Linked DNA regions of Cohaesibacter gelatinilyticus. The protein of the gene in region 2 interacts with the protein of the main gene of each other region in a pairwise test. Links are inferred from orthologs where the notes say so. Each region holds a gene or a part of one and is shown on either strand. Other genes may lie near its edges. The genes, in order: cysK and cysE.

Region 1 (2,889 bases), on a different replicon or contig from region 2:
AGAACACGCGCAGCTTTCAGCTTCTGCTGACCCGGCCCTCCGACATCGCGAAGGAGAATATGGCGGGCATAGCGTTCCAGTTCTTGTTCATCCAGCATGGTCGGTCACTATCTTCTTGGCTTGTTGGGAGGCGCGTCACATTTTGATGGGAACGGCAATATAGCGCATGCCAGGTCCCTCAAACCCGCGCTGATATACCCCAACCAATGCAACCGCATAGTCCGAGCGATTATAGCGAGAAGAGGAATATACGGCTACGAGCCGATAGGAAATTGGACAATTTCGGGACTTTGGAACCTCTTTATCCTCATATATTTCTCGTGGATCCCCAGCTTCTCCATGTTTCATGTCGAGACCAAAACCCATCACCCGACCGTTATCATTGCAGCCGTGAAAATCCTGGGCATCTTCCTGCCAGAGTTGCAAGATGTAAGGTTTATCCTGCTTGCCCAAGATTGGATATTTCAGAAAACTGAAGGATAGTTTCATCGGGTCAATGCCAACCTCGGTGATTGGATTGGCAGCGAGTAAGGCTCCACTAACGGAAATGCGATAGCGCTCCAAAAGGGGGCGCGCTTCTGATGAAGCTTTGACCCGGGCGGCTAGAACCGGCTGGTTCTCATCTTTCACCAAGACGCGGACAGGGCTGCCGTCCAGCCATTTGTCCTTTTCAAGATCTATCAGATAGATATTGGAATAGACAAAGCCGGAGCCATCCTGACGACCAAACTCCTCGAAGGCGAAATATTGTCCATTGTCAGAAAAGCCATGAACGCGAAATTCGGCGACTTCGCCCGCAAATGCGCTGGTTGCCAAACTGCTGAAAAGCCCGAATGTGACAGCGAGTAATACCAGACCTGCCCGTATCGGGGCCATGAAATGGTGCCGCATCATGATCCAAAATCCCCTCAATGATTCTTGTCTCAATCGAGTATGAGAGCGAAGTTGGAAAAAACAAAGGCCGGAACTTGGTTCCGGCCTTGAAAATTTTCAGTATTATGCGCTTGGTTCTGTCTTACACGCCTTCAAACAGGGCAGTAGAGAGATAGCGCTCGGCAAAGCTGGGAATGATGATGACAACATTCTTGCCAGCCATATCAGCGCGCTTGCCAACTTCCAGAGCCGCAGCAATGGCTGCGCCAGAAGAGATACCGGCAGGCACACCTTCCAGACGAGCCAGCTCACGGCTATGAGTGAAGGCATCTTCGTTGGCGATGGTGATCACTTCATCATAGACCGCGGTATTCAGCACATCAGGCACAAACCCTGCACCAATGCCCTGAATTTTATGAGGGCCAGGCTCACCACCGGATAGAATCGGACTGTCGGTTGGCTCGACGGCCACGACGTGCAGATCAGCATTGCGTTTTTTCAGGGCAGTGCCAACACCGGTGATGGTTCCACCGGTACCGATGCCGGAAATCAAAGCATCAATCTTGCCATCGGTATCATTCCAGATCTCGTTGGCGGTGGTGTTTTCATGGATTTCAGGGTTGGCCGGGTTCTGGAACTGCTGCGGAATGATAGCATCTTCAAGGCTGCCGACCAGCTCTTCAGCACGGGCAATCGCGCCTTTCATGCCTTTTGCACCCTCAGTCAATTCCAGCTCGGCACCAAGGAAGGCAAACATCTTGCGACGCTCGATGGACATGGTCTCAGGCATCACCAGAATAAGGCGATAGCCTTTGGCAGCAGCGGTGAAGGCCAGTGCGACACCGGTGTTACCAGAAGTTGGCTCGATCAGAGTGGTTTTGCCCGGAGTAATCTTTCCAGCGGCTTCCATGCTTTCAATCATGGCCACACCAATACGGTCTTTCACGCTTGCAAGCGGATTGAAGAATTCCAGCTTGGCCAGCAGATTGGCTTTCACGCCATGCTGTTTGGCGAGTTTGTCCAAGCGTACGATGGGCGTATTGCCAATGGTATCGACAATGGAATCGTAAATACGGCCGCGGCCTTCGGTGCTTCTAGGGGAGTTAGCCATGATACTATCCTTGAAAAGTCAAAAATCTCAAAGACCATTATATGGTGGTCTTTCTCATTGACCTCAAATGTAGATAGTCACGGCTCCGCTTTCGAGGAATCTCGTTCCAACCTTTGTTTATGAAGAGGAAAAGATATCTTCATTGCGTAAATTTGAAGGTACGCAATTGCAATAGGGTGGGGGGAGTGTGTTTGGCGTAGAAAATTATTCTACTCGAAGGGTTGCGAAACTCAAACAACTCGTATGTTTCGCACGTCCCCGCAAAAGCAAGATATAGCTAGTACGAGACTTAGTGCTTCCCGGTTGAACCAAATCCACCAGAGCCACGAACGCTATCAGGTAGGGCGTCCACTTCTACCACTTCTACCACTTCGACCTGCAGGACCGGTGCAATGATCATCTGGCCGATGCGCATGCCTCGTTCGATGACGAAATCCTCATCGCCATGATTGATGAGAATGATCTTCAGCTCACCGCGATAATCGCTATCAATGGTGCCAGGTGAATTGAGAACAGTAACGCCATGTTTGAAAGCAAGGCCGGAGCGAGGGCGCATTTGCGCTTCGAAACCCGCTTCCAGTGCCATGGTCAGACCGGTTGGCACCAAAGCCCGCCCACCATTGGCTTTCAATATAATCGGCTCATCTGCATCATTGGCTGCACGAACATCCATGCCAGCGGCCTCTGCGCTTTCATAGCGTGGAAGGCTCAGTCCTTCAAAATGAGGTAGAGCTCTGAAAGCCAGTTTGGTCATGGAAGTGTCCTTAGATTCACTTGCTGAGAGTCTTGGCGATCTTCTCAATCACCTTGCGGGCTACATCGCCTTTGGGCATATCATCCCAAGCCTCAATGCCATCGCGGGTGATTATCTTGATCTGATTGCGATCACCACCCATGATGCCGGT
Region 2 (8,944 bases):
CCCCACTGCCCTCAATAGGCCTGCTCGTGGTCATCTCACAACCTGAAACATTACGATGAGATCAGAAAAACTGTTTTCCCCCATAGCTTGACGAGCAAATCCCCAAACTAAAACAAGAAAAAATCAATTTTTTTCATCTTTTTTCCGCAGCATTTTCAGCCATCATTCTTCATAATTTTCTGGAAGATGCCACCAGCAAGCCAATTTCAAGCGTCTGCTCGCCGAAGTTTCTGCAAGTTTTTTACTCACTTCACCAGGCCTTTTGCGTCGTTACTTGAGCAATAGGAGCAGGCCTCTCATTCTATTTCATATCATCCGAGCAGCCAAACTCTGGCAGAAATCAGCCACTCTCTCACATTTGCTCAAACTTTAACGAAATTTGACTCTCATTCGATTCAAATCAATATCCAATGAAAAGAAAATTTGAATATAAGTATAATATGTTTTTATTTAAATATAAATAAAATAAAAGATAAATAATATCAAATATTTCTGATATTTATCATTCAATTCAACTAAAAACAACCTGCCGATATTTGAATAAACTCAATCGAATACTTCTATAAATCTCCCTACAACACGGGAGACGGACATGAAAACCACAATAAAAAAGATTACACTGGCTTTAAGCATTATCATAAGTGCAACGAGCTTTTCCGGAACTGCGACGGCACGGGGTTACGCCGAATTCATGCAGATCGGACAGAAAACATCAGCACCAATTGGTCATGTAAATTTTTGCCGGAATAATCCAGCTGAATGCGGCACCACTTATAGTCAGGACCGTGCCATCAAGCTAACCAAAGACAATTGGTCTCAGCTGATCAACATCAATGGCCATGTGAATCAGACCATTCGTCCTGTCACAGATCAGGAACAATATCGCACGGAAGAATATTGGACCTATCCAGGATCTGCAGGTGATTGTGAAGATTACGCACTTCTGAAGCGCCGCATTTTGATCAATGCTGGCTGGCCTGAAACCGCACTATTGTTGACCGTGGTAAAACAAACCAATGGCGGAGGTCACGCTGTCCTGACTGTTCGCACAGATCGTGGTGATCTGATCCTGGATAACCAGGATCCTCGAATCTTGCCGTGGAACAAAACCCCGTATCGCTACATCAAACGTCAGGCATCTCTCAATCCTTCCAGTTGGACAAGCATCAAGGATAACCGCACCACCATAGCCCTACGTTAAACCTCTCTCCTAAAGCACAGCTCGCTTTAAGGAATTGGCCTGACATGTCCCACAACCCGTCCGTTATTGTCAGGTCATAGGGCCAGTCGTCCCCACGACTGGCCCGCTCCCTTTCCCTTTAGGGAGAATCAGTCCCCACTTGAAATTTCAACAAGACCTTTGGCATAACGTTGCCAATTTTCGACATAGTGTACAGCGGATGCCGTCAACCCTTTGATGGCATCATTGTCCAATTCCCGCACCACTTTGCCAGGCATTCCCATAACCAGCGAGTTATCAGGAATAACCTTTCCTTCCGGTATCAAGGCTTTCGCTCCAATCAAGCAATTTTTGCCGATTTTCGCACCATTCAAAATAACCGCACCCATACCGATAAGGCTGTTATCACCAATCTCGCAACCATGCAGGATGACATTGTGCCCTATCGTGCAATCTTGCCCGATTGTGAGCGGAAACCCCATATCGGTATGCAGGGTACTACCTTCCTGAATATTGCTGCGTTTTCCTACATGTAGAACTTCATTGTCACCGCGTAACACAGCTCCAAACCAGACACTGGCATCTTCTTCCAACACCACCTTGCCAATCAGGCTCGCATTAGGAGCCACCCAGCATCGTCCATCTCCCGCCAGTTTTGGCTTTTCATCATCAAGTTGAAACAAAGGCACCGTGCGCCCCCCTCTTTTGTATCACAAGATCTTAAGGTTCATCCGACAACAGTTTGAGCAGCCAGAATCATATTCAAAACCAAGATACCGGAACAGGCGCTCCAAACGCCAGCAATTGCAGATGATCCAAATAGCCAACCAATCGGACGATGCTCAATGCGACGCCCGCGTAGAGCATTCCGCATGATGATAAACGGTCCAGCAAAGACACAGAGCAAAATAGATGCAAATGCACTGAACCAACTCTCGACAGATACAACAAAGCGCACCGGTCGGGCTGAAATCAACTGATACAAACTTCCCAAAATACCAGCACATACAAAGCCGATACAGCTGGCATACACCAAAGCAAACATTTCCTGTCCCATTTTGCCTGTCCTTTACGCAATACAAGCCAGACGTCTGTGCCAGATTGGCACAAGCATTTCTGTGCCTTTCTTCATTGCAAGGGCTATGCCGTTTCATTCATTTTCTGTTAAGACTGGGAAAGATCATATGCAATTGACCATCGACCAAACAATGGAAAGGACCGGAACCAGATGAGCAACGGGTTGCAAGAACCTACCCCACCTCACCGATGGATTTTCTTCATTCTGGTTTTCGGACTCATTGGAATAACGGTTCTGTTCATCACCAGTCGCTTTTTTCGTCACTCGGAAGGCCTGTTCAGCCACAGCTCATATACAAGCGATCCTACGCCCATCATCATCAACATCGCGAATAGCAGTCTGCAGCTTCCCCAAAATATGATACGTCAGGAAGCGCAACGAACAAGTGAACCCCAAGCCAGTCTGGACCTGTTCTTTCGCTGGCCCGACTTGGAAGGGTATAATCTGGACAATCAACTGGCATTCACCGAAATATCAGAAGAGTCCAAACTGGTTTTCATCCATCTTTCCAGCCCAAAGAAACATATCTCATCATCCGAACGCCTCTATTCAGTCTATAGCCAGCATTTCATCGGCACCCCAAGCAAGGGGCCGGGCAAATTGATTGGCTTCAAGATGAATGAAAAATCGAGCTATGCGGGCGAAACCGTCTATTTCAAGCCCGATGAAAACCCGCCATATGTGGTGCGTTGTTTTCAACCCCAACCCAAGGTTCCAACCATTTGCTTGCGTGAAATCCTGCTCAAGAACGGTCTCCAAGCCAGCTACCGCTTTCGCCTTGGCATGTTGAAAAACTGGCGAGAGCTGGATCTGGCAACCGGTCAATTGCTCAATTCCTTTGTTGTTCAATAATAGCCGGAGCTTTGATCTGCAATAGAGAGAGAAGATATACAAAAGCCCCCGACACCAAAGGCATCAGGGGCTGATTCTTCAACGAAATCTCGTGATGTTCCTCAAGTTTCTTCCAGATCATAGTCCAGAATAGCCATGGAGAAGTTGTAGGACAGATCATCATCTTCATCATCCTTGAACAGGACGCCCACAAACTCATCGGCAACATAAACCTCGGCACTATCGGTTTTACGCGGACGAGCGCGTACTTCAAGATTTGGGGACTGCAAAGCACGACGCATATAGGTCTGCAATTTATCCAGCTCGTTCTTATCCAAATTTGCCTCCTGCAAAATCACAACAGTCCGACCGATTAGTCAGCTCATCAGTGGAGTGCTGATTGGCACAGCGATAGATGAGAGTAAAGCACCTTTTTTGCTGACCCACCATTTCCTCATCACAGCACCATACTCGTCCCTGTTTGACAAGTATGGATTGCAATTCTGGCAACAGCTCTGGCCTGTTGAAAGGCATTTACACTCCTTAAATACCATCTCCGAGCATCTGGTTCATGCTGCGCGAAGGCTCTGCACACCCAGCCTGACCGACGATCTTGGCAGGCACACCGGCAACTGTACTGTTGGCTGGAACATCTTTCAGAACGACAGAACCAGACGCCACTCGAGAGCAATGACCAATCTCGATATTGCCAAGCACTTTCGCTCCAGCCCCGATCAGGACACCGCGACGAATCTTTGGATGGCGGTCCCCACCTTCCTTGCCGGTACCACCCAAGGTCACACCTTGCAGGATGGAGACATCATCTTCCAGAACCGCAGTTCCGCCAATGACCACGCCTGTGGCATGATCAAGGAAGATGCCCTTTCCGACCCGCACCTTCGGGTGGATATCAACCTGAAAGACTTCCGATATGACAGACTGGAGATAAAGCGCAAAGTCCTCTCGACCATTCATCCAGAGCCAATGGGCCAACCGATGCGTCTGAATGGCCTGAAAGCCTTTGAAATACAAGATCGGATCAATATAGCGATCACATGCCGGATCTCGATCAGCCACGGCGATGATATCGGCGCGCAACGCGGTCGCAATAAATGGATCGCTCTCCAATGCTTCACGATAAGCCTGACGAATAACTTCCGAATCCAGTGCCGGATTATGCAGACGATCCACAATCCGGTGAATGACGGCATTTTCCAGACGGCGATGGCTCAGAATGGTAGAGAAAATGAATGAGCTGAGGGCGGGTTCCGCTTTCACGACATCTTCCGCTTCCTGACGAATACGGTGCCAGACAGGGTCCACAACCTGGATCTCGTCCTCACGAGCGTGCTGTAATGATCTGTTACTCATATTTGCCTCACCTTTTCATCATGGATAAGCCATGCACATATTCAAGAGAACCTGTTAGCCTATATCCCGACTTCTCATTATCGATCTTTTGCCCAACAATAGCGCAAAAGTCAAAGCACAGACGTGCAATTCTCTCTTTCAGCCTAACACGATATCATAACCATGCCAGACACCCAAAATACCAACAGCATCAATGACAAAATCTTGATTGAGCGCGACGGACCGATCGGTCGTCTTGTCATCAACAATCCTTCAAAGCGAAATGCCATGTCACTTGATATGTGGCGTGCCATCCCAGATGCAATAGAGGAACTGGATAAAGATCCACAAATCCATCTGATCGTGGTGACCGGCTCTGGCAATATCGCTTTTGTCTCGGGTGCTGACATTTCCGAATTTGAAGAAGTCCGCGGCGATACCAAAAGTGCAACCTTTTATGACGATATGAATGCCGAAGCATATCGTGCCATACGCAATGTCAAAAAGCCGACACTTGCTCTCATACAGGGTTTCTGCATGGGAGGAGGATTTGGTTTGGCCGCAGCTTGTGATCTTCGTCTATCAAATATATCTGGCAAATTTGGCATCCCGGCTGGCAAGCTCGGTGTTGGTTACCCGACTGATGCCATTGAGGATATCGTTCATCTTGTTGGCCCTGCCAATGCCAAGGAGATCTATCTAACTGCCAAGGTGTATGATGCTGAACAAGCCAGACATATCGGATTTCTCAATGAAATCTTTACAGATGAAGCATTTGAGCATGAAGCAAACAAATATTGCCAAACCATCGCCAAACTTGCCCCATTGAGCGCCCAATACCACAAGGCAGGTATCAATCGAGCAGTCGGACAACGCGACAGCATCGATATCCATCAGCTTCGCACCATGGCAGCCACTTGTTTCGATAGTCACGACTATGCAGAAGGCCGCAAAGCATTCATGGAAAAACGAAAACCAATCTTTTCTGGCACATGATGAAGTTATTTCCAAGGAAATGAGAGATAGCAAAGATGATCAGGCCGCCTTGATATGCTCAACAAAGGACAGGACGGCCTGGCAGAAGACATCATTCTTGTCCCCTGCCACCATATGCCCGGCTTCACTGACGTCATAATAGAGCGCATGAGGCACCATCTGCATAAACTCATCGGCATGCTCCTTGCTGACCAGTTCAGACTTGCCCCCACGCACCAGTTGGACAGGAATACGTAAATTCCTGGCCGCAGCAACAAGCCGTCGTTCACTCTCTTCATGATCAGAATGAACAGAATTTGGTCCGTTCAGGAACCTTGGATCCCAGTGCCAGCGATAGCGACCATCCTCACCCAGGCGAAGATTTTTGCGTAATCCATCCAGAGATGTTGGCTTGACCCGGTGAGGTAGGTAGCGTGCAATCGCTTCACCAGCTTCTTCAATTGTCGCAAAACCATCATGGATCCGATCGCCCATGAAAGATAGAATTTTACTGACACCACCAGGATCCATACGCGGGGTGATATCGACCAACACCAAACCATTCAAAAGAGCATCTGCAGCTTCCCCTTCTGCAAGAAGCGAAGAAATTCCGCCAAGAGAAGCCCCGACCGCTATCGGTTTCACACCAAATTGCACTTCAATCTGTTCAAACACAACCTTTGCATCAGCGGCATAATCTCTAAAGCGATAATAACCGCTGTTTAGCCAGTCACTTTGCCCATGTCCGCGCAGATCAATGGTAATGGCCCGCATCCCACGCTCCGACAATTGCTGGGCAGACCCTTTCCAGGAATGGCGGGTCTGACCACCACCATGCAAAAGAATGACGGGTTGCCCCTCTGATCCTCGTAGATCTGCAGCCAATCGATTGCCTTCAGTGCCCTCAAATTCAAGTGCTTCAGCCAAGATAGCCTCCCCTCATTCATCTTTTCTGGCCAACATCAAGGGTTATTGATCCCGACCAAAAAACTCCAAAACAGCTTCTTTATAGACCTTGTCACCCACCGCAAGCATGTGATCACGATCTGGAATATCAACAGCTTCACCAGAGGGAAGAATATCCGCCAATTCCGAAGCTTTGCCTGAAATCACATCTCGTGTACCAACGGCAACCAAAGCCGGAACGGATAGCTCTGCAAGCTCCTCAACCGTAATTTTTTGTCGAGCCGATTTCATGCAGGCGGCCAAAGCCAGACGGTCGCTTCCCGTTTGATCAGCAAAGGTACGGAACGCCTTACCAGTCACATGATTGATACTGGCAGGATCTTCCGCTTCCAATGCAGAAATGATTGGAGCAGGATCACCAGTACCATGAATCATGCCACTACCCAGGCCACCAAAGACAACACGCTTGACCCGCTCAGGATATTTCAGACTCAAAAAAGCAGAAATCCGGGCACCCATGGAATAGCCCATGACATAGGCTTGATCAATTTCAAGATGATCAAGCAGATGCTTGGCATCTTCAGCCATGATTGGCGAAGAATAGAGGGCTGGATCATACAGCTTTGCACTGCGCCCGTGGCCACGGTTATCTATCGCAATCACGCGATATCCAGCTTCGGTCAGGGTTTTAACCCAGCCTGGATGCACCCAGTTCACATCCTTGCTGGATGCAAAGCCGTGAATCAACAGAACAGGTTTGCCCTGTCCTCGGTCAATATAAGAGATCTCATGACCGTCTGAAGTAAAATATGCCATACTATTACGCTAACGTAAGTGTCAGTTGGAAGTCTATTCAGCATAGAGGGTTGCACGAATAAGGAAAAGACCCGACCCACCCTCGTCCCCATCAAGGGGAAAACGCCATCAATTTGTAGGAATTACACCATTGAGACTAGGATTCCTAATCGACAAACTATATTGTCGCTGCAAATTCGGATGGGCTAACCATCCACGGACCAAATTGTCCAAAGGCGGAGCAAACCCCTGAGGTTACAGCCTTTCGAGACACAAAAAGAAAGTGTGATCAGATGGCCGGACATGCGATTCCGCACTTCAAGAATGATGAAGGCGTTTCCATCATTGAAATCGGTGTGAAGGAATTTCAGTGCATGGGGGCCACTCCACCACAAGATCACCCTCATATCTTCCTGGACATGGGCGCCGAGACTGAAGTGCTCTGCCCATATTGCTCTACACTCTACAAATACAATGCCGATCTGGAAGAAACTCAGAGCAAGCCAGATGGCTGCTTTCACGAGTAAAATGAGCTTCAAGCATCAAGATTTTTGATGCCGCAGAAACACATTCCTGCGGCATTTCGGCTATCGGCAATCTCGAAAACTCGCACAATCTTGTGTTTCATCAAGACGAATAGTCTACCCGCACGATAAGCTCCGCCAGATTCCAGAGGCAGATATTCAAGTTGGCTGTGACATCCCCGATCAGTACCAGTTGATTTGCAACCTGTTATCCTCTTACAAATGCCCAACAGGTGACGGGCAGCAAGCGGAACTTACAAAATGAGCAAAGCACATTCCATAATCATTGCAGGTGGTGGTGTAGGCGGCCTGTCTACCGCCATTGCGCTTGCCCATAGAAATATTGATGTAACATTGCTTGAACGCGGAAAGGCCCTTTGCGAGGTTGGAGCTGGAATTCAGATCTCCCCCAATGCAACCGGCATTCTCAAAAGCTGGAATGTCTGGGAGAAAATGGATGATCAAGCGGTCATCCCTCCCAAAATCCAGATCAGGAGCGGCACATCTGCCGCCCTCCTCTCCGAATTGAATGTTCAGGACATTACCAAACGATATGGTTCTCCCTACATGGTCATACATCGCGCTGACATTCAGCGCGCACTATATGATCGTGCGCGGGAAATGAAGAAAATCACCATTTTGGACTATCATCAGGTCCAGACCGTTGACCAGTCTGATGACGGCGTCTCAATCATTTGCCGTAAAACCAATCCTGATGGTTCGAATCCCCAAGAATTGGTTTTCAAAGCTGACGCCCTAATCGCAGCTGATGGCGTTTGGTCCAAAATCCGTACCAACTATATGGGTAACAACTCTGCTGCCTATAGCGGCAAAACAGCTTGGCGTACGACCATGCCCATGCAAATGGTGCCTGAACATATCAGCCGTCATAACGTCAATCTCTGGATCGCTCCAAACGCCCATCTGGTTCACTACCCCCTCATTGGCGGTCATATGATGAATATTGTTGCCATCGTTCAAGAGGACTGGGAAGAAGAAGGCTGGAATGCTCAGGGCGACCCAGTTTGGTTGAATCAACGCTTCGCCCGCTGGCCAAAGGAAATCCGGCACCTGCTCGTTGAGCGTGACAATTGGCTGAAATGGGCTCTTTGCGGTGTCGATCCTTCTGAAGCATGGACCAAAGGTAAGGTCGCACTGCTAGGCGATGCAGCTCATGCCATGCTGCCTTTCATGGCACAAGGTGCTGTCATGGCCATTGAGGACGCAGAGATTCTTGCCCGTGCCCTGACAGAAGTCTCCGGTCCGCCAGAAAACGCGCTGGCAGCCTACGAGAAAGCCCGCAAG

The links.
Region 1: the proteins of cysE (region 2) and cysK interact in binary tests that used the Escherichia coli proteins (3 or more experiments, as listed by UniProt). The link is inferred for Cohaesibacter gelatinilyticus from one-to-one orthologs.

The regions. Positions count from the first base shown.
Region 1 is NZ_OBEL01000003.1:325,817-328,705, forward strand. It holds cysK (cysteine synthase A), read right to left. Parts: upstream 1,985-2,889; coding sequence 1,016-1,984; downstream 1-1,015. Other genes in the region: CRO57_RS15375 (molybdopterin-synthase adenylyltransferase MoeB), read right to left, coding at 1-98; CRO57_RS15380 (DUF2259 domain-containing protein), read right to left, coding at 136-894; dut (dUTP diphosphatase), read right to left, coding at 2,274-2,738; coaBC (bifunctional phosphopantothenoylcysteine decarboxylase/phosphopantothenate--cysteine ligase CoaBC), read right to left, coding at 2,755-2,889.
Region 2 is NZ_OBEL01000001.1:1,876,657-1,885,600, forward strand. The notes cover bases 2,547-5,507. They hold cysE (serine O-acetyltransferase), read right to left. Parts: upstream 4,461-5,507; coding sequence 3,633-4,460; downstream 2,547-3,632. Other genes in these bases: CRO57_RS08475 (hypothetical protein), read left to right, coding at 2,547-3,110; CRO57_RS08480 (DUF3126 family protein), read right to left, coding at 3,212-3,427; CRO57_RS08490 (enoyl-CoA hydratase), read left to right, coding at 4,623-5,435; CRO57_RS08495 (alpha/beta fold hydrolase), read right to left, coding at 5,475-5,507. Also shown: CRO57_RS08460 (transglutaminase-like cysteine peptidase), read left to right, coding at 593-1,201; CRO57_RS08465 (gamma carbonic anhydrase family protein), read right to left, coding at 1,330-1,869; CRO57_RS08470 (DUF6949 family protein), read right to left, coding at 1,908-2,237; more of CRO57_RS08475, read left to right, coding at 2,409-2,546; more of CRO57_RS08495, read right to left, coding at 5,508-6,341; CRO57_RS08500 (alpha/beta fold hydrolase), read right to left, coding at 6,384-7,136; CRO57_RS08505 (zinc-finger domain-containing protein), read left to right, coding at 7,409-7,642; CRO57_RS08510 (FAD-dependent monooxygenase), read left to right, coding at 7,901-8,944.